DNA from 4 places in the Parabacteroides timonensis genome. Region 3 is predicted to be linked to each of the others. Evidence: riboswitches for the same ligand, from Rfam matches in the RefSeq annotation. Region 3 holds a riboswitch; each other region holds the start of a gene.
What was found. A riboswitch is a leader RNA that binds a small molecule or an ion and turns the genes downstream of it on or off. The one in region 3 is predicted to bind cobalamin.
Positions count from the first base shown of each region.

Region 1 (5,678 bases), on a different contig from region 3:
GAGTAATTCACGGGCCAAGGGAAGTCGCACACTATGCTCGTAGGAAGCTTTCAATGATAATTCTTCCCAAAAAGAGTAACGTGTACCAAGGCCGTAACCTATATTATTTTTTGTAGAAGAAGAAGGCATACTGTTAGAACCGGTAATCCAGTATAAATCTTGTTGCTGGATATCCAAATGATTGATATAATCTTTTACAAAGAATGTGTTATCCATCTTCCCACTAAAAAACGACTGATTGTATGACAGACCTAAAATGTGTTTTGCCAACACGTCATTCGATGGTTCAAATTCGGTATCGATCTCGTCATAACGGTCATTTCCTGTACGGCTTAACAAATAATTCAGGTTAAGAGAATGATTGTTGTTAAAGCGGTAATCTAAGTTGGTACGGATAATGGTCAGCGGACGTTTATAATGACGTAACGAACGGTCACGTCCGGTAATTTCGTTTCGTGAACTATTGATGTAATCTCCATTCCAGTCATATTTACGAAATGCAGTATCGACTGTCAGTGAATGATCCCAGGTATGCGAAAGAGAGGCATTTAATTTTAAATCTTTGATCAAAAAATCCTGCTTCAGGTAACGAGCTGAAATATTCCAGGCATCTACCTTTCTTTCTGCCATACCATATACTTTACTTTGGATAGACCCGGTCTGCAAATCTTTATTTACTTTAGAATAAGAACCTGAAATAAAGAATGCATCTGCCCAGGATTTATTGACAAACCCGACTTCCAATTGTCCCAGAAAAGAGAAATAATCATCATGAAAACGTTTACGGTCTACCAATACAAAATCACGTGCACTTTCATCCCACACTTCAACATCCTTCATCTTATAATCATTCTTCGAATAATTGACTCCGATAGTCGGCCTGATGATCAAATCTGTCTTTGGATCTACAAATTGTGCATTCAAATCAGCCTTGTGTGTATGGAAAGAACCGATACCGTACGAAACATCCAGGTAATTCTTCTTCACCTGGTTAGTAATAATGTTGATTGCTCCTCCCAACGCATCTGCTCCCAGGCTGGCTGGTACCACTCCTTTATAAATTTCGATCCGGTCGATGATATTAACAGGCAGGTTAGCCAGTGAAACACCGCTGCCTTTGGCGTCCAAAGGCATTCCGTCGATAAAATAACGGACGGAGTTACCCGACATTCCGTTGATAGACAAGTCAAAGTCTGAACCGACTCCACCTTCTTCCCGGATCTTAATGCCGGTTGTCCGGTTCACCATTTCATTCAGATTCTTAAGTGTGTTGATCTGTGGTTTAACATCCAACGCATTGACAGAAAAAGCACTTTCTTTTACCTGTTGGGTTTTCGTTTTACCGTATACTTCAACCGAATTCAGGGTTATGGAGTTTTCTTCCATTGTGAAATTCATTGTCGTATTTTTACGGATATCGACAACGGTTTTTATGGTGTTGTAACCTAACAGCCTAATTATAAGGGTACGTTTACCGGGAGTTACCGACAATGAATAACGTCCCCGATCGTCGGTATACGTTCCCGAAGTCGTATTTTCTATAGCGACAGTAGCCAACGGGAGTGGTGTCCCATCCTTTTCTTTTACTTCGCCGGATAAAATCACTTTATTCTGTGCCGCCAGACTTACAGGGAACAAACAAATCAATAACAGAAGTACATGCATGAAACCTCTCATTTCACCAAATTCATTAATTGTTTTTTACATGCTTTCGATGAAAGAAACAATAGAACACATGAACAGGCAGAACCTCCGGTAAGTAGATGAATGTTCTTTCTCATATGTTTTTTAGCCTTATCTCCCGAAAGCTTTAAACTTGTTATCTTGGCAGGTCTTCTGACTTACTCCATCTTTGAACGTCCTTCCCATTCATTGCGAACAGTGGATTGAGTCGTGCTCAAAGACTTTGGCGGAGCTTACAGCAGCGGGTCTGTTCAGGATTTTCACCTGATTCCCTTTTCATCACTTTTCCGTGGAATTGGAAACGTGACACCAAAATTGGGTACAAAGGTACAGATTATTTTGAAACAATAGTGTATTTTTTATAATTGATCGAAGATTTGTGTAAACAGAACAAACTATTCTTTACTTTTGTCTGCAGAATATAATTACATAGCAAACATAAAAAATATGAGCAATTCATTCAAGCCGGCAACTTTGTGTGTACAAGGTGGTTGGCAACCTAAAAAGGGAGAGCCTCGTGTACTTCCTATCTATCAGAGTACTACATTCAAGTATGAAACCAGCGAACAGATGGCTAAATTGTTCGACCTGGAAGAGAGTGGTTATTTTTATACCCGCCTGCAAAACCCGACAAATGATGCCGTAGCATCCAAAATAGCGGCGTTGGAAGGTGGTGTTGCCGCCATGTTGACTTCATCGGGACAGGCGGCCAATTTCTTTGCCTGTTTCAATATTTGTGAAGCCGGCGATCATATTGTAAGTGCAACTGGTATTTATGGAGGTACATACAACTTGCTGTCCGTTACCTTGAAGAAGTTGGGTATCGAATGCACTTTCATCGATCAGGATGCCAGCGAAGAAGAGATCGGTAAGGCTTTCCGTCCGAATACAAAGTTATTGTTCGGCGAAACGATCTCCAATCCGGGAGTAATGGTGTTGGATATTGAGAAGTTTGCCCGTATCGCTCATAGCCACGGTGTGCCTTTGATCGTCGACAATACATTCGCAACACCGATCAACTGCCGTCCGTTCGAATGGGGTGCTGATATCGTAACACATTCTACAACTAAATATATGGACGGACACGCGACTGCTGTCGGTGGTTGTATCGTCGACAGCGGCAACTTCGACTGGGAAGCACATGCCGACAAATATCCGGGCCTTTGCCAGCCGGACGAATCTTATCACGGACTGACTTATACAAAGACATTCGGCAAGATGGCTTATATCACGAAAGCAACCAGCCAGCTGATGCGCGACCTGGGTTCTATCCAGTCTCCACAGAATGCATTCCTGTTGAATTTGGGTCTGGAAACATTGCATTTACGTATGCCACAGCATTGTAAAAATGCATTGGCTGTTGCTAAATGGTTACAGAACTGCGACAAGGTTGCTTGGGTGAACTATCCGGATCTGGAAGGGAATAAGTATTATGACCTGACAAAGAAATATCTGCCGAACGGTTCATGTGGCGTGTTGTCATTCGGCCTGAAAGGTGGACGTGAGGTTTCTATCAAGTTCATGGATAGCTTGAAGCTGGCAGCTATCGTTACTCACGTAGCAGACGCACGTACTTGTGTGCTTCACCCGGCAAGCCATACACACCGCCAGCTGACAGACGAACAGTTGAAGGAAGCCGGTATTGCTCCGGATCTGATCCGTTTCTCTGTCGGTATCGAAAGTGCGGACGATATTATTGCGGATATTGAGCAGGCTTTGAATCAATAAGAATTATTAGTTCATATAAGACAACCGTATTATATGAAAGATGCTTTCCGTCAGGAATCGTCTTCTATATAATACGGTTTTTCTATTTAACATAATAGACTCAGTTTCCTGGAGCTCTTTAAAAACAAAACCCCATCGACAATAAATATCGACGGGGTTGTTTTTTTGTCCATTTCCTCACTTCACAGTGGTACTCATGGATGAACTTTATTTTATTTTTATTACTAAAATTGCGCTTCCAATCTGTTCACCTTCACAGGCTACTCACCCTTCCCCGAAGGGAAGAGTAGAGAAGCATTCTTTTAATTATTATTTATTTCTTATTTAACGATTGCTTTAACAGCAGCTTCGCCTTCAACAGCTACTACAACTACACCAGCAGGAGCAGAGATTGTAGCGTCGTCAGAAGAAAGAACTGTGTTAGCGATTGTCTGACCAAGAACGTTGCTGATAGCAACTTTCTTACCAGCAGCACCCTTGATTGTGATATCACCGTTACCAGCAATTACACTTACAGTAGTTGTACCGATTGTTTCGTTAGCAACAGGATCTTCGCTAGTCTTAGTAATATTGAATACAGCAGCTTCGCTGATTTCACTAACCAATACAGGAACACCATTGTGTACACGAACATATTGAGGTTTCTTATCTGCATTTTTAACTGCTTCAATATAGAAGTCACCATTTTCGCTACCATCAACGATACGGAATGCAAATGTTGCAGCGTTCAATACTTTATCGTTGTCAAGTTTGATAGAATCTTTACCTGCAAACTTCTCAGAACCTGTATATTTAGAGCTTACAATAACCAGAGTATCTTCAATATGTTTAGCATCAACGAATGCCAAACGGAATTTATCCTGATATTTGATTGGAGCAACAGCTGCAGAGTCATCCAAAGCTACCAAATAACGACCTGTTCTAAAAGCTTTTGTATCAATTGTCGGATGTTGGTGACAATTTTCAATCTTATCCGGACAAGTGTTATATTTACCAGCAGGAGTATATTCTACACCTAAAGCTAACATATACTGAGGCATTGATGTTTCACCACGAACATAAGCTGTATCAATAAAGATAGGCAACATGCTATTTTCAGGACGGTCTGCTTTGTTGATAACACCTAAGAAGTTCAGGCTATCTTTTGCAATTTCAGTACCGTTTTCAGCTGTACGGTTTACAGAGTTTTCATACAAGAAACGAGTCGGTTCGTTAGACATGTAGAATTTAGCAGTATCAACAGCCATATCTTTCAAATTATCAGCAACTGTCTTGCCAATACGACGATACAATGGTTTCAAACCTTCGTCGAATGCAAATGTAGCAACACTGTTTTCTGTGTCAATTTCTTCAACAGAAAGGATCAGAGACGGGTGTTTAACACCAGAAACCGTAGATAAATCTTCCTGAACCAATGCGTAGTAGCAAGTTGTATCACCTTCTACATCCAACATATTATTTTCTTTGAAGAAGAATGAAGTACCCTTTACATCTGCTGTTTCAGAGATCAGTTCATAACCGTCTTTACCGTTTGCTTTCAGATATAAATCTTCCTTACCCGGGTTATACAATTTAACCTTATAAGCAATTCTGTACAGATTCTTTACATTTGCTACAGTTCCATCAAAACCGAATTCGTTCTTAGCCGGAGCTTTTCCATCTTTATCCAATACCGGTTCGAATACGAACTTCACAGCATCAGCAGTTTCTGTATTAGGATTGATAGCCATAGCAGCATCTTTAGATACTTCTACAAAGTTGCCAGCGTTCAAACCGTTGAAATACTTCAGAGAGAAGATGTTTTCGATCAATGCATCGTAATCCAAAGCTTTGTAACCTAAAGTTTCGCTAGTTGCGATTCCTGCGTTAGGTTTAGCTGTTGTAGCCAAAGCATAAGATAATGTATCGTTAGCAGAAGCAAGTAAGTTGTTATAACCTAAAGCAAATACTTTACCGTCTCCACCTTTATAAAGTTGAACATTTTCTGCTTTATAACTAGGATATTCACGGTTATAGATATTTACAGTCTGGATACCAGCCGCACCTGTGTTCTGACTAACAACCCACTGAGTACGCGGCATGTGACCGAAGTCCTGAACTGCACCTTCAAATACTTTTGAAGTTTCTTCGTTAACCCAATCTAATTCTGTTCCAGCAAAGTTTGCGACCATGTATTTACCATTGATAGCTTTATTAGCATCCTTTCCTGAGAACAAGTTAAAGAAGTATACGCCAGAAGCCAAAGTTGTCTTCACATATTCGTCATC
Region 1 is NZ_LT669940.1:786,129-791,806, reverse strand. Features, by position in the region: gene BQ7394_RS03845 (TonB-dependent receptor) at 1-1,677, opposite strand, end outside; cobalamin riboswitch at 1,810-2,012, opposite strand; gene BQ7394_RS03840 (O-acetylhomoserine aminocarboxypropyltransferase/cysteine synthase family protein) at 2,131-3,411, shown strand; gene BQ7394_RS03835 (DUF6383 domain-containing protein) at 3,732-5,678, opposite strand, start outside.
Region 1: linked by a shared signal. The riboswitch ahead of BQ7394_RS03845 (TonB-dependent receptor) and the one ahead of BQ7394_RS12220 (ABC transporter substrate-binding protein) in region 3 are both predicted to bind cobalamin.

Region 2 (5,678 bases), on a different contig from region 3:
TTTCAACATAGAAAATATGGCCGCCACCAGTTAATGCGTGATAAGGAGCTTCTACCTCTGCTTTATGACGGGCGCTGCATTTATAATATACCGGAACGTGGTTGGAGTTGGTATAATATTCACGATCGGTGATACCTGGCAGTGCTCCGAATTTCTTGCGGTCGCGTGCCGTAAATTTGCCGGAAAGTCCTTCTGCCGGAGTGGCAAGTACACTGTAATTATGCTGGTATTGTTCCGAGAACTGATTTACGCGGTCGCGCATATAAGTGACGATTTTCAAACCGAGTTCCTGTGAAGCCGCATCTTCTCCATGATGTTTGCCAGTCAGGGCAACCAGGCATTCAGCCAGTCCGATGAATCCGATACCCAGTGTACCCTGGTTGATAACCGGGGCGATCGTATCTGTCGGTTTTAACTTCTCACTACCCAGCCAAAGTGAAGTCATCAGCAACGGGAACTGTTTGGCATAAGCTGTTTTCTGGAATTCCATACGTTCGTGCAACTGGCGTGCAGTAATTTCCAGCATTTCGTCTAGCTTGGCAAAGAAGCGGGCGATACGAAGTTCTTTATCTTCTATACTCATGCATTCTATAGCCAGGCGTACGATGTTGATAGTCGAGAAAGAAATGTTTCCGCGTCCGATGGAAGTCTTCGGTCCGAAGCGGTTCTCGAATACACGGGTACGGCATCCCATGGTTGCTACCTCATACATATAGCGTTGTGGGTCGTCCGCTTTCCAGTCTTCATGCTGGTTGAATGTAGCATCCAGGTTCAGGAAGTTCGGGAAGAAACGGCGGGCAGTCACTTTACATGCCAGTTCGTACAAGTCATAGTTGCGGTCTTCCGGCAGATAGCTGACGCCACGTTTCTTTTTCCATATCTGGATCGGGAAGATAGCCGTTTCGCCGTTGCCGACACCACGATAAGTACTTTTCAATATCTCACGAATGATGCAACGCCCTTCGGCTGAAGTATCCGTGCCGTAGTTGATAGAGCTGAACACCACCTGGTTACCACCGCGTGAATGAATGGTGTTCATATTGTGAATGAAAGCTTCCATCGACTGATGGACACGGCTGACAGTTTTATTAATAGCATGCTGTATGATCCGTTTGTCACCGCTCAGGCCATCCAGCGGACGCGTTACATAGTCGTCCAGTTCTTTATTATACAGATGTGAGTAATTCACGCCGTTCAGGTCTTCCAGGTTCTTGATCTCTTCAATAAAGCTGTTACGTACGTAAGGAGCCAGATAGAAGTCGAAAGCGGGGATAGCCTGTCCGCCGTGCATTTCGTTCTGAGCTGTTTCCAGGGAGATGCAGCCCAGGATGCTGGCTGTCTCGATGCGTTTTGCCGGGCGTGATTCGCCATGTCCGGCAGAGAATCCATATTTAAGGATGCGGTCCAGCGGATGCTGAACGCATGTCAGGCTCTTGGTCGGGTAATAATCTTTATCATGAATGTGCAGGTAGTTGTTTGCAACGGCCTCTTTTACCTCTTCACTCAACAGGTAATCGTCGACAAACGGTTTGGTGGTTTCACTGGAGAATTTCATCATCATGCCTGCAGGGGTATCTGCATTCATATTGGCATTTTCGCGCGTGATATCGTTCGATTTGATGTTGATAATCTCCAGGAACATATCGCGTGTTTTAGCTTTACGGGCAACACTGCGCTGATTGCGGTAAGCGATATATTTCTGTGCAACGTCCTTACGGCTACTGTTCATTAGTTCCAGTTCGACTGCGTCCTGTATCGCTTCGACTGTCATTTGCGGTTCTCCTTTGAATGAAATATGATCCGTAATCTGGCGGATCAGCTGCAAATCCTCCCCATTTTCTGTATGCAGCATGGCTTTTCGTATCGCTGTTACTATCTTCTCCTCATTAAATCCGACGATACGTCCATCCCGTTTGATAACTGTTTGTATCATGATAAAATTGATAATATATTTATGTTGTTTTTACTTAGACAAAGGTATGTTTAAACTATATATGGTGTTCTTTTTGGAAAACTTTTAACGAGTTAAATTATGTCAAACATCTGATTGTTAGATATGAAATTAGTAAAAGTGGAAAACTTTTTGATTTTTGAAGTAAAAATGTTTTCCCAAAAAGGATAGTCAAGGATGAGCTCTCTTCTAACTGTTGTATTATCAGCCTCTTATGTGTTCCAATAAAAAATATGCACAATTTGGAGTAAAATGTGTAATAAATTCTCTACATTTGTCGCCGAATCGGTTCTGTATTATCTGGTCGGGTGATACAGATTAAAAGGGAATCGGGTGTAAATCCCGGACAGTCCCGCTGCTGTGAAGCTCCGTTCAACATTCTGAAAACAACTTATGCCACTGACGAAGGTCGGGAAGGCTTCAGAATGGGAGTAAGTCAGAAGACCTGCCATTCATTAAAGGCTCATATCCTCGTGGGTTAGGATACGGGTTCGAAAAGATTGTTTATTATAAAAAATATCAGATCATGGAGAAAGATTGTCCGCGTTGTGGTATCTCCTTTGTTTGCCGGGTGGATGATATATCCGCTTGTCATTGTGCGCCCGTAAAGCTGGACGAGCTTCAGCTAGCCTATGTGAAATTGCATTATCCGGGGTGCCTGTGCAGTGCATGCCTGAATGAAATAAAGAAATACTTCTATGCATGTGAAGTGAATCCTCGTTATAAACGGTTAAAACATTAATATGATTCAAAAAGTATTGGTAGCGAACCGCGGTGAGATCGCCGTACGCGTTATGCGCTCCTGCCGGGAGATGGGAATACAGTCGGTGGCTGTGTTCTCGGAAGCCGACCGGGCAGCGCGTCATGTCTTGTATGCAGATGAGGCTTGTCTGATAGGACCTGCTGCATCCAAAGAGAGTTATCTGGATATAGAAAAGATTATCCGGGCAGCAAAAGAGCATCAGGCAGATGCCATTCACCCGGGGTATGGTTTTCTTTCCGAGAATGCCGATTTTGCCAGGCGGTGCAAAGAGGAGAATATTATATTTATCGGTCCTACAGCAGAAACGATGGAAGCAATGGGCGATAAGATCTCGGCTCGTAAGCGGATGATTGCGGCTGGTGTTCCGGTAGTTCCGGGTACCCAACAACCTCTGCAGGACGCAGCGGAAGCGCTTCGTATATGTAAAGAGATCGGTTTCCCGGTGATGCTGAAAGCTTCTATGGGAGGCGGTGGAAAAGGGATGCGCCTGATTCATAATGAGAATGAAGTGGAGGAGGCTTATAACTCTGCCCGCTCGGAATCTCTTTCCTCTTTTGGTGACGATACGGTTTATCTGGAGAAGTTCGTGGAAGAACCACATCATATCGAGTTCCAGATATTGGGTGATAACCATGGAAATGTGATCCACCTGTGTGAACGTGAATGTTCGGTTCAACGTCGTAACCAGAAGATTGTAGAAGAGAGTCCTTCTCCGTTTATTACGGTTGAGTTACGGAAAAATATGGGAGAAAAGGCAGTTGCAGCAGCAAAGGCCGTTAATTATTCCGGAGCAGGTACTATCGAGTTTCTGGTAGATAAGCACCGGAATTTTTATTTTTTGGAGATGAATACCCGCTTGCAGGTGGAACATCCTATTACGGAAGAGGTATTGGGTGTCGATCTGGTGAAAGAACAGATTAGGGTGGCAAACAACGAACCGCTCCATATCCGGCAGGAAGATATTGTACAGCGTGGTCATGCGATCGAATGCCGTATCTGTGCCGAAGATACCGATGCCGGTTTTATGCCTTCGCCCGGTGTTATACGCCAACTGACAGAACCCAATGGTATTGGTGTCCGTGTAGACAGTTATGTGTATGAAGGATATGAAATTCCTGTTTACTATGACCCGATGATTGGAAAGCTGATCGTATGGGCGACGACACGCCAGTATGCTATCGAACGGATGCGGCGTGTGTTACATGAGTACAAGATCACCGGTCTGAAAACAAATATCAGTTATCTGCGCCGCATCATGGATTCTTCCGATTTTGTGAAAGGGAAATATGATACTTCTTTTATTGAAAAGCATGCAGAACAATTGCAGCATCCGGTAAGTGAAAGTGGCACGGAAACCGAAAATGTAGCTATGATTGCCGCTTATATGGATTATCTGATCAACCTAGAAGAAAATAAGTCCGGGCAGGGATCCGACAATCGTCCGATCAGCCGCTGGCGTGAGTTCGGCCTGCAAAAGGGGGTCTTACGTATTTAATGATTGGCATAGTAGTACATTAGAAAATTATTCGTTATGGAAATACATATAGGAAAAAGAGTGGCGGATGTTTCGCTGGTCAGTAAAGAAGGGAATAAGGTTCAGTTGACGATTGACGGTGTTCCTTATGAAGTCGATATTATGATGGCGGAGAACGGAGCCTGTTCGATCTTGCATAATGGTATTTCGTATAATGCCGAGTTGATTCGTGGTGAAGGAGGCAAGAATTATACGGTGAATACGCATTTCCTGTCATATAATGTTGATATTGTGGATTCGCAGACTAAGTATCTGCGTATGCGTAAGGGCGGTGAAGAACGTCAGGATAACAAAATCGTTTCCCCGATGCCGGGAAAAGTAATGAAAGTCCTGGTGCAGAAAGGCGACAGCCTGGAAGCCGGCGATATTGTCGTAGTGATAGAAGCGATGAAAATGCAGAGTAATTATAAGGTTAGTTCAACCTGTAAGGTGCGTGAGGTGCTGGTAAAAGAAGGAGACTCGGTGGCAAGCAACCAGGTTCTTCTGACGTTGGACGTAATAAAAGATAAGGAAGAATAAAATGGGAAAGGAACAATTGTATAAAACCTTTGAAGAACGTGACAATGCGGCTTCACAGGGAGGAGGGATTGCACGTATAGAAAAGCAACACGAATCCGGACGGATGACTGCCTGCGAACGTATCGATATGTTGCTGGACAAAGGTACATTTAACGAATTGGATAAGTTTGTTGTCCATCGCTGTACGAACTTCGGTATGGATAAGAATAAGATCCCGGGAGATGGTATCGTGTCCGGCTATGGAAAGATAGACGGGCGGCAGGTATTTGTCTATGCCTACGACTTTACGGCTTACGGAGGAACGTTGAGTGCCACGAATGCCGCTAAGATCGTAAAGGTTCAACAACTGGCTTTGAAAAGCGGAGCCCCGGTTATTGCCCTGAACGACTCGGGTGGTGCCCGTATCCAGGAAGGGGTAAGTAGCCTGGCGGGCTATGCTTCCATCTTTTACCAGAACACGATGGCTTCGGGTGTTGTTCCGCAGATATCGGCGATTCTGGGGCCTTGTGCGGGCGGTGCCTGCTATTCTCCTGCATTGACCGATTTTATCTTTATGGTGAAGGAGAAGAGCCATATGTTCATAACCGGTCCGGATGTGGTGAAAGCCGTTACACATGAAGAGGTCGGCAAGGAAGAACTGGGAGGTGCTTATACACATAGCAGCAAGAGTGGTGTGACTCATTTTATGTGCGACACGGAAGAAGAAACGTTGATGAGCATTCGTGAGTTGCTGAGTTTCCTGCCTTCAAATAATATGGAAGATGCGCCGGTGATCTCCTGTACGGATGATATTCGCCGTGAAGAAGAAGCTTTGCAGCAGGTTATTCCCGATGATCCGAATATACCTTATGATATCAAGGACATTATAGAACCGGTGGTCGATAATCATTATTTCTTTGAGGTAATGCCTC
Region 2 is NZ_LT669940.1:126,297-131,974, forward strand. Features, by position in the region: gene BQ7394_RS01330 (anaerobic ribonucleoside triphosphate reductase) at 1-1,933, opposite strand, end outside; cobalamin riboswitch at 2,220-2,418, shown strand; gene BQ7394_RS01335 (cysteine-rich CWC family protein) at 2,478-2,693, shown strand; gene accC (acetyl-CoA carboxylase biotin carboxylase subunit) at 2,695-4,209, shown strand; gene BQ7394_RS01345 (acyl-CoA carboxylase biotin carboxyl carrier protein subunit) at 4,246-4,767, shown strand; gene BQ7394_RS01350 (acyl-CoA carboxylase subunit beta) at 4,769-5,678, shown strand, end outside.
Region 2: linked by a shared signal. The riboswitch ahead of BQ7394_RS01335 (cysteine-rich CWC family protein) and the one ahead of BQ7394_RS12220 (ABC transporter substrate-binding protein) in region 3 are both predicted to bind cobalamin.

Region 3 (5,678 bases):
GAAAAATAAAGGGTGATGGCAGATGTTGCGGTATCACCGGCATCGATCCAGCTCTCCGATTCTATTTCGGAACCGGCATAAATGCCGTTTCGCAAAAGAGCCTTACGCACCATTGCATATTTCTGGCCGTCACCGACAAGACGGATTTTCTTATCGTATTGGTTGTCGATACGGAACAATCCGGTTTCCATATCGAAGACAATCCCTTTACGGGCAAAGAAACCGCTCAGAGAACCACTCAATGCCAGGTCTTCGGGTGTACCGGTACTGATCCCTTTCTCCCTATCCATCAGCCAGATCTTATCGGCTATCTGAAGGGCCAGTTCGAGATCGTGAGTGGAAAGGAAAATCGTTTTATTGGTGGAACGGGTAAGGCTATGCAACAATTGCATGATCTCGACTTTACTGGGAAAATCGAGAAAAGCCGTCGGTTCATCGAGAAAGATAACAGGTGTCTCCTGCGCCAGCGCTTTGGCGATCATGACCTTCTGCCGTTCACCGTCGGAAAGGGTGTGCACCATGCGTGAAGCAAGGTTCTCGATACGGACCAGGGAGATAGATTCTTCTACGATCTGCTTGTCTTCTTTCCCTAACCGTCCCCAAAAACCGGTGTACGGACTGCGTCCCATCCCGATCAATTCCCGGACAGTCATGTTACGTATCTCACACTTATCTGTCAGTACCACTCCCACTATAGTGCTAAGCTCCTTATCACTATAGTCCTGTATATCGCGGGACAGTAGTGCTATTTCGCCGGATATACGAGGCTGAAAAGCGGACAAGGTACGTAATAAAGTAGACTTCCCGACGCCATTGGCTCCCAATAGACAGGTTAATTCGCCACTGTAGATTGTTGTCGTTATATGGCTAGCTACCAGCTTTGTATCATTCTTGGAATGATAGCCGATAGAGAGATCGTTTATCTGAATAGTTGCCTCTTTCATACTCATTCGTTCAGTTCGTTTTTACGTCTGCGGAATAATACGGAAGCAACGACCGGAGCACCGACCAATGCGGTTACCGAGTTGACCGGCAAAGCTCCCTCGAATCCCGGCATACGTGCAATCAGGTTACAAGCCAATGCCAGGGCTGCCCCCACAAATAAGACACCGGGCATCAGTATGCGATGATCGGAGGTCTGGAAAATGGCACGGCAAAGATGAGGAACAGCAAGTCCCAGGAAGACGATCGGACCACAGTAAGCGGTCACGATAGCAGTCAATACACCGGCAGAGGTGATAACGAGCAGGCGTGCCCGTTTGATATTCAGTCCCAGGTTACGGGCATAACCGTCGCCGAGAAGCATCAGGTTTAATGTCTTTATCAATAGAAATGAAAGAGGGATCAGGATAGCCATAATCGCTACAAAAAGCATCATCTGATTACCGGAGACACGTGAGAAGCTTCCCAGCCCCCAGATTACATAAGCACGGATATCTTCTTCCACACTAAAGAATTTCAACACACCGATCACGGCATTTGCCACATAACCGATCATCACTCCGATAATCAATAGTGTCACATTCCCTTTTACCTTCTGCGAGACATAAACGATCAGTGCCATGACAGACAAGGAACCGACTATGGCCGCAATGGATAAGGCAATCTCTCCCATAAAGCCCAGCTTACTCAACGCCACGCCTCCCAGGCTTCCACTCAGTAAGACAACGAAAGCGACTCCCATACTTGCACCGGAGCTGATACCCAACACAGAAGGTCCCGCCAAAGGGTTACGGAATACGGTTTGCATCTGAAGCCCGCTGATCGCTAATCCGGCTCCGGCTACTAATGCCGTCAAGGCTTGCGGAAAGCGTGATTTCCAGATAATATTCTGCCAGGTGACCGGTTCGTCTCCATTGCCGCAGATGATATTCCAAACCGAATGGAAGGGAATCGAAACAGATCCCAACACCAGATTCAGAAACAACAACACGACGATCGAGACAAGGATCAAAAGCATCAGGATAGTATTAGAATACTTCATCGTCCCTATTTATTTAAGTAAATCATAATAGACAGGCGTGTGATCCGGCAGCAGATTCGGATGAAAGATATGCAATAAATCGCCCAATACAACCTCCGGCTCAGTCGGCATGCTCTCGTAAAAAGGTTTCTCCCGCATATTACAGTAGATCACTCCTTTTTCCTTGAAGGCACGGAAGTCTGCATAACGGGGATCCTGATCTTTCAGGGATTTATAAGTATATGTTCCCGGATAGCTGTTTACGATACGCCAGTAATCGGCTTCATCGGCCTGGTTATAGACGGTCTCGAAGTCGAGCGTCACACCGCCGGAACGATCGTCGTCTTTCAAAAAGTAATCAGCGCCGGCATCTTTGAAAAGCTGTGCAAGGAAACTCTTTCCTCCTACTGCATACCAGTTGCCACCATGTATTTCGCCACTGAACACGATAGGACGTTTCTGTACTTTACCTTCGGCAGTCAGCTCTTTCAGTTCGTTGTAGCGGTTCTCTATAGCTGAGAATTTCTCATTGGCTTCCTGCTCTATCCCGAGTAACAGACCGACAAACTTAATCCATTCAGCCTGTCCCAGTGGTGTCATTTCTTTATATCCCAGATGAGGAATCAGAGGAATACCGATATCTTTCATCGTCTCGTATCCGCCACGTTTAAAGGGAGAGATCAGGATCAGGTCGGGATTGATACTCATAATCACTTCATTATCGAAATTACCTTCGATCCCGATCTTCGCTGTCTTTCCTTCCTTCAACTGATTATTGATAGTCTTATTAAACAGATGGCGTGTACTCGTGATACCGACTACCTTATCCTCCGCTCCCAACTTAATGAAATTGGAGAGTTGCAGGGAGGTCATACAAATGGCACTACGCACAGGTGTTTCGATCACCGTATAATCGGCAGGAATACCTTCCGGCTTCGTCCCACGGGGAACCAATGCATACAGGAAATGCGTGCTTTCTTCATTCTGCGGGTCATGTATATCCATCAGGACATAACCGTCGGCATAAGTCAACTGAAAACCTTCGGCATACTTTGGCGCTACCTGAACCCGGTTATCCGTCATAGTCGTTTGCTGCGAAGAAACATTCTCTTTCTCCTGCTGATTTCCTTTTGATGCACACGATGTAGCCAATAGCGTAACCAGGCAACAACCTACTAAATACTTGTTCATATTCATATTGTTTTTTATCCGACACAAACCGTCCAAACCCACGAGGACAATCGTTATGCAAAAAATGGCAGGTCTTCTGACTTACTTCCATCCCGAATGCCTTCCCGATCGCAAAGACCAGTGGCAAAAGGTATTATCAGGATGTTTATAAAGCTTCACAGCAGCGTGGACTGTCCGGGATTTACACCCGGTTCCCTTTTAATCTGTCTCCGTGAACAGGAGTTTTACAGAACCGATTTCGAGCGCAAAAGTAATAAGAAAAACTGAACCATTCGCATACGGAACTGTTATTTACTGAGAATGTCGCTTCACCCCTGATATTGTTCAGTAGTTTATTTGGAGACTTCCGTTATTTTAAGCACTTTTGCCCTCCGAATAAAACAAGAGCAAATGACACATCCTATCAGCTTCGTTTCATTAGGTCCCGGAGAACCGGAACTTATCACTGTAAAAGGGCTTAAACAACTTCAGCAGGCAGATATAATCTATTGCCCGGCTACCCGGAATAAGCAGGGAGATTCTCTTTCACGTGCGGCAGATATCGTGCGTGCTTTAGATATAAATGAAATTGCCATCCAATGCTTTATGCTTCCTATGAGTAAAGACCGTACAGAAGCTTGGAAGGCCTACGATAGTTTATACAATGAGGCTGTGGCAAACCATGCAATAGGTAAACGGATTGTCATCGTTGCCGAAGGGGATGCTGGTTTCTATTCATCCATACAATACATATACGACAAACTTACAGACACTGGGATCGCTGTACAGCGTATTGCCGGGATTCCGGCTTTTATTGCAGCAGGAGCCTTAGCTGGGTTGCATATTGTCAAACAGGAAGAACAGATCGTTGTCATTCCCGGAACACCTTCTACCGAAGAGTTGAGTGAAAAAATACATGCCGGATATGTAATCGTCATTATGAAACTGTCACAATGTGTGGAAGCCGTACACGACTGTATCCGGAAGCATCCGCAGACACAGTTCCATTACTTTGAAAATGTGGGAACAGAAAAAGAATATTATACTTCCGATAAGAAGATTATAGCGGATAAAGTGTACCCCTATTTTTCATTGATGATCATACAATAATCCCCATCATAAGCCTAAAACAGAGTAGTTCTGGGAAATGACGGGGATATTAAAGGTAAAATCTATCGATATTGTATTGCAAAAACTATACTGATTCTATAATGTTACTCAAACGGTTCATATGATACCGGAGTGACTGAACAGATTCCCAGTTCTGGTGCCCTGACTTACACAACTCACGCGCACTTACCAACACACCTGAAATATGACTACTGATCTCTTCGATCTTTTTATTCGTTTCATTATAAAGAGATTCAACTTCTTCCGGTGAATATATGGAAGCAGATTGTGCCAACGATTCAAGCAATTCCATCTGGTAAACACCAGCCTTCGGGATCAAATTGCGGACGGCATAATGATGAAGATCCTGGATTTCCTTCTGCTTGGTTGTATCCCAACCTACATTACTCGTACTAACCGAAGGACTCATCTTTGAAAACATATGAATCCCCAAACAATCTGCAATTGTTCTTATCCATGATCCTGTTTCTACCTCTTTTGAAGCTACACCTGCCAAACTAAATCTCATTGTTGTCATAATCAAATCTCCTTAATTACATAAACCGAAGTTTTTAAAATCGCTACACACTTTCTTTTTATCACCCTAAGCCTGCTGTTTATTATATTTTGCTATCGTGACGACACAAAATTAATCAATTTGTTATACACAACAATCTATTATCCATATTTTATAATTCTTTAAGAGCAAAACTATCTAAATGCATTATTTTTGCCAACTAAAGATGACAAATACATCAAAAAGTACCACTTTAAGATGACAAAGATTTGTTTCCATTCTTCTTTTAGCATCTTTTATCAATATGACAGCAATATAATATCTCCACTCCCACCGGAAACCTTTCATTGTGACATTTTGTTATTTAATTAAAAATAATATACTTTTGTTCCTTCTTAAACTTACATAAGCACATGAAATCGGATATAGAAATTGCAAGAGAAGTTTCCCTTCGCAAAATAAAGGAAGTTGCTACAGGATTAGGCATTCCGCGCGAGGAAGTTCAGAACTATGGTCGTTACATCGCCAAAGTGCCTCTCCATCTCATCGATGAAGAAAAAATCAAAGAACATAACCTGATCCTGGTTACAGCTATCACTCCTACCAAAGCTGGAATCGGGAAGACAACGGTTTCTATCGGCCTTGCCCTCGGTCTGAACAAGATCGGTAAAAAGGCAGTTGCAGCCCTGCGTGAACCTTCATTAGGTCCGTGTTTCGGTATGAAAGGTGGAGCAGCCGGAGGTGGCTATGCCCAGGTGTTGCCGATGGAAAACATCAACTTACACTTTACCGGAGATTTCCATGCCGTAACTTCTGCTCACAATATGATCACAGCGTTGTTGGATAACTATATTTATCAGACACGCAATACCTGTGAAGGATTGAAAGAGATCAAATGGAAACGCGTACTCGACGTGA
Region 3 is NZ_LT669941.1:1,141,311-1,146,988, forward strand. Features, by position in the region: gene BQ7394_RS12210 (ABC transporter ATP-binding protein) at 1-944, opposite strand, end outside; gene BQ7394_RS12215 (iron ABC transporter permease) at 947-1,984, opposite strand; gene BQ7394_RS12220 (ABC transporter substrate-binding protein) at 1,994-3,154, opposite strand; cobalamin riboswitch at 3,204-3,407, opposite strand; gene BQ7394_RS12225 (precorrin-2 C(20)-methyltransferase) at 3,545-4,243, shown strand; gene BQ7394_RS12230 (hypothetical protein) at 4,329-4,781, opposite strand; gene BQ7394_RS12235 (formate--tetrahydrofolate ligase) at 5,174-5,678, shown strand, end outside.

Region 4 (5,678 bases), 3.1 Mb from region 3:
TCGTTCCAGTTTTCCTTCAGGTGGTTTAACCAGATCTTACGGATTTCAGGATAGTCTCCTAAAGCTTTGATTTTACATCCGCTTTCAATACCATGGTCTGCATCTGTCTGATCGGCAGGGTGAGTTTCTGTCTGGTCGATATTGAATCCCAGATATTGTAATTTCAGACGCCAGCAATTATCTGATTGCGGAGTAGCCAGACTAGCGTCATCTCCGTCTTCCAGACCCCATAGGTCATTGTGAGCATGGTCACCGGCAATAGACATGAACGGAGCCAGGAATACATTGATGTCTTTCGGTTCCAGATTATTTGTTTTGCAGTAATCCATCAGTTTTGAATAAATACATTCAGGATTAGGAGTATCCAGAGGTTGCTCTGTCTTTTCATTTAACGGCCAGAATAACATTTTACCATAATCCACAGTACCTACAAATACATTTTTGCTGCTTGTTTTTGCTTGCATGGCAACTTCGATATCGGCATATTTCTGGTTGGCATTATAGCTGTCGTTCGGGTTTCCGTGACCCATCAGCAACAAGATATTATGCTTGTCAGCCAATGATGTTTTGTAATGACTATACAAAGCTTCTGCAACAGCTTCTGTATCCTCATCTTCAGCTAACAGGTTTGCACCTTTCAATACATTTACACTTGGATAATCACGGATCATGAAGTTTTTCTTTACAGTAGTATTCATAACAGAAAGATATTCTTCACCCGGAATAACGTGTAACGACTGTACGGCAACTCTCGTGTAACCAGCTTCAGCAAAGGCATTCAGCCATTGGTCTATATGATAGTAAGCTTCATCGCGTGTAGCTTCCAGTCGTCCGATACAAGTGTTTGATGAAAAAGACAGATAAACATCTGCTTCAGGAAAAGCTTCTTTGAATTCTTTGACAGTTTCATCATAAACGTGAGTTGCTTCGTGATAAGTACTTCCGAAAGAGCAAAGTAAAATGGCCGTATCTTTCGTCTTTGCGGCTTTTACTACCGGTTCTGCCGGATTGTCTGTTTTTTCTACGTCATCGTCGTCGCCGCAGGATGTAAATCCGACAGCTGTTACCGTCATAAGGGCGGCAGCCATAAGGCAATACTTAAATTTGTTCATAAATATAAATTTTAAAAGATGTTGATTTACTTGTTTCTATTATGGAACTTGGCTGTAATAGACAGGTAGAAATTACGTCCCGGACTTGTTGTTCCGTGATTGCGTCCGAACGGGGTGGTGTCTATATAGTTTAAAATATTATCAACCCCCACATTGCCTGTCAAATCCCAATGTTTGACCTTCAACAGCGAATGACTTGTGTTGATCCTCCAGATATTATATCCGTCCGCATTGTCGTCCGACATATAAAAGCGTTTGGATTGGTATTTCCCGTAAAGACCAACGCCTAACCGATAGCGTTTCCATGTATGTCCCCATGTCGCGTTGAGCGTTGCATTGTGATTAGAGGTAGCATCTATGGGGATATATTGCATGTAGCGTGGGTCAAATTCATCATCCACATAAAGGGCTTTTGCATCAGTATAACTGTATCCGCCTCCTAATGCGAGGTCTTTTGTTATCTTGTATGTAAATGAGAAATCCACGCCATACACTCTGGCTTTCGACAGGTTCTTATATTTTTTTGTTTCCTCTACTTCCAGCAGCTTGTTTTCTGCTGAAGTGGGAACTGTTGTCAAAGCGATCATATCATGGATACTGTTATAGTATCCGGTAACACTCGCCTGGAACTTATCTGAAATAAACTCTGCTCCAAGTGATACATATTGAGATGTCTGCGGTTTCAGATCGCTGTTCCCATAATAGGCCTTCAGCTTTCCCATCATGGTGCCGATATAATCGTAATAAAGTTCCTGAGTGGTTGGAGCTTTGAATCCGAGCGACCATGTACCGCGCAGGTTGAAATTGTTCAATTTATAAAGGGCGGATACTTTGGGAGTCACTCTTGCTGCGAATTCTTTATGATATACACCGCGTAGTCCGGCAGTGACGATAAACCGGTCCGCCAGTGTCCATTCATCCTGTGCATAAGCCGATAAGGTGTAAACGGATGCTGAAGTACGATTGTCCATGTGATGAGGCGATTCGAGATTCTCCCACAAATACTCCAAACCAGTGTTAAGCGTATGTGAATCTCCGAAATAGAAAACGCCTTTAGCTTGTCCTGTCAGTTGTTTCTGTATCTTTTGTTTGAGACGTTGACCGGCAAAAAAGGTGACACGTTTATTATCTATAAAGTAATCGGTATAGGCATCATGGGTGTAATCGTAAAAATATCCGAACCTGCCATAATCGATATCGAAAGTAAGATAATTCCTGCCTTCTAGTTTCCACTTTGCGCCACCTGCCAATGTATAATTGCGATAATAGTAATTATACGGATAATACTTATAAGCTCCGAATGTACGATATAACCAACGTTCGTAATGCGAACCTTCGGCGGTCAGTTCCAGTTTATCATTTACTTTATAGGAGAGAAATTCGTTGATCGTATAATTGTCCGATCGGTTGATAGTTTTGCTGACAGAGCCGGGTTTCAACTGGTGCTGGTCCCATTCCATATCCGTGTTTCTCCAACCATCCGTATGTTTGTAATTGAAAGAAGTTGTAGAGTTCAGTTTTCCTATTTGAATGCCGACCGTGTTGCTTTGGCGTATATCACCATATTCTCCCACGCGGGTCGTATTAGTGACGTTGATTTTTTCCCTGTTCCTTTTGGTGATGATATTAATAACACCGGCGATAGCGTCGCTACCATATAAAGAAGAGGAGGCTCCTTTTACGATTTCGACTCTCTCGATATCGGCTATATTAATTCGGTTGAGATCGCTTTGTCCACCCACATCCCCGTTCATACGTTTGCCGTTTATTAGAATCAGGATATAGTCATTATCCAGGCCATTCATTTGCAGATGTCCGCCCATGTCGCCTTCATGAAAGGTTAATGAAGGGCAAAGTCCTCCCAAAAGGTCCTCCATGCTACGAGCCTGATATTGTTCCAGCGCTTTGCTGGTAATGACTTCTGTCTGTACGGGAGCGTCTTTCAGATAATGTTCGGTACCGGTTCCGGTTATTACTACTTCATCTAATTGTACCGTCAGTTCTTTCCCGTCTTTGCTCAGGATACTTTGCGCATAGGCATATTGCATGCTACATAGTAGAATGAAAGCCAATAGCAGATACTTCATATTCTGTTTTATTTAGTTTGATAAATAAAACATCAAGTTTCTCTTCTTAAAAGGAATGTCGCAAGGGCTTTTACGTAGGTAAACGTATAATCGAATGGACACAGACTTCTGAACCTGGAAGCTTGGTGTTTATTATAAAATAAATTTAGCAGGTATTCTGGCTTTCCTCTGGTTAGAAACCTTCCCATTTCGACTATTGAAACAGTGGCATTAGAACTTCTAACCAACATAATGAGGATTTACAGCTGCAGGTACAGCTCCGGATTTACACCGGATTCCCTTGAATCAGTCTGCGAAACAAACTGATTACTAAATCGTGGGTGCAAAGATACTACATTATTTTATTATATGATTCTTTTACTAAAAAAATGTAGTATCTATGTCTTTGATTTCTATCTGTTTTACTTTTTGAATTTCACAGCCAGACTAATGTAAACGGCCCGTCCGGGGTTTATCGTGGAGAAATTACTGTTCCAGGGGCGGTCGTCGCGGTTGTTAAATAAGTTTTCGATACCGATTCCCGGTTCCAGGATAAATGCGTCTAGGTTGAATGAGTGGCGGGTGTTCAAATCCCATTGCTGGTATTTCGGGGCGTAGCCGTATGTGCTGGAATAGCGTTCGCCCTGGATATGTCCGCTCAGGTTTACATTCAGGTGGTAGTTGTTCCAGTCATGATCCCAACGTGCATGTACATTGGCTGCATTCTTTACGCTCTTATCGACAGGAGTAATTACGACAATATCAGTTCCGGTTTTGCTGTCGTGTTCCAGTGTCTTAGCTTCGCTGTCTGTGTAGATGTAACCTCCGCCTACGGTGAATCCGGCTCCTGCATAAATATTTGCGTTTACACTGATCCCTTTGATTTTAGCCCGGTTCACATTGTCGCGCTGACGGATGGTAGAGAATTTCTCATGAAGCTCATCCAGTCCCATCTGGTGAATCTCTTCATCGCTTAATACGCGGTAATCGATCATGTCTTTAATATCGTTGTAGAATCCGGTGGCCGATATTGAAAAACGTGAGCATGTATATTCGCCGTTCAGTGAAAAGAAATTACTCTTTTCCGGTTTCAGGTCGGGGTTTCCAATCGTATAACGGCTTGAAGTTTTCGATTCGTCCGTTGCGTATAGTTGGGACAATGTGGGCGAACGGAAGCCTGTTGCGTACGATGCCCGGAAATTAAATCCTTTGAGTTTGTACATAAGGGCAACATTTGGAGTGGCATAGTTTTTAAAATTCTCATTGTAGAGATAGCGCACGCCTAATACGGCCTGTAGGTTTCTTAGTATCGTAATTTCATCCTGTGCAAAAAGTGCAATCGTATACATGCTCTTGAAGCTGATGTTATCCGATTGGCTTCTGAAGTTTTCATTGATATACTCGATACCTGTGGATACTTTATTCCACGTATTAGGTTTGAAAATACCTTTTACGGTTGCATCGTAATAAGTCGTTTCTTTACGGGTTTCTTTATCGCCGCGTTCGAAATCTCCGGTTTTGAGGAAATAGTCATATTTTGAGGTGTAATTGTCGGCAAAGAAGTCAGCATCGATGTAAGCGGATTTGTTGATCATATATTTGGCACCGGCACCATAGGTGTAGGTTTCATGCGCCATGTTATAGGTATAAGCCTGTGTCTCTTCATAGATCGGGTTGCCGTTTTCATCTTTCTTCTTTCCTTTCTTAAAGTAAGTGGCTGTTTCCGGTCGGCGGGTGTTATAGTCATAGTAATTACCACGTACGTAGAAAGATAAGCGGTCGGTTGCATTGTAAGCAAAACGTTGGCTGATATTGTCGGAGAGGAATCCGGTAGACATCGGGCGGCCTGTTTTATAGCCGTTTTCGTCGAGATCATTCACTTGCCAGTTATCCGCTTCCCTGCGCTGGTATGAAGTATAAGATGAAAATTTACCGGCATTTACGTCTGCATTTATATTTTCGCTGAACCGTCCTTTACTGGTATAATGGGTGTAGTTGGATACATTCACCGCATTCTTGGTATCATCTGTAATAATATTGATAACGCCGCCGATTGCATCGCTGCCGTAAAGGGCGGAAGCTGCCCCGCTCAGGATTTCGATACGCTTTATATTGGCGATATTGATACGTGTATAACGGTCGTCACCGGTCAGGCGTTTACCGTTTTCCAGCAGTAGCATATAGTCTTCGTTCATGCCGTTCAGGCTCAGTGTCGTTCCCATTCCGTTTGTCATGGTTGTTACATTCGGAGTCAGTTTGACCAGGGCATCTTCCAGGTTGGTTACGTTGGCATTTCCCAGGTCTTTGGCTGTGATCACCTGTATGGGGACAGGAGAGTTGGTCATGCGGCGGTGGGTTCCCGTACCGGTTATAACGACTTGTCCCAGGTTGATATAGCTTTCGCTCATCTTGATCAGGATATTTTCATCCTGGCTGTCTGCGGTATATTTCTGGGGAAGGAAACTAACATGTGTTACACTCAGCGTATGTTCACCTTCCG
Region 4 is NZ_LT669941.1:4,275,130-4,280,807, forward strand. Features, by position in the region: gene BQ7394_RS24455 (sirohydrochlorin cobaltochelatase) at 1-1,112, opposite strand, end outside; gene BQ7394_RS24460 (TonB-dependent receptor plug domain-containing protein) at 1,139-3,199, opposite strand; cobalamin riboswitch at 3,330-3,528, opposite strand; gene BQ7394_RS24465 (TonB-dependent receptor) at 3,601-5,678, opposite strand, start outside.
Region 4: linked by a shared signal. The riboswitch ahead of BQ7394_RS24460 (TonB-dependent receptor plug domain-containing protein) and the one ahead of BQ7394_RS12220 (ABC transporter substrate-binding protein) in region 3 are both predicted to bind cobalamin.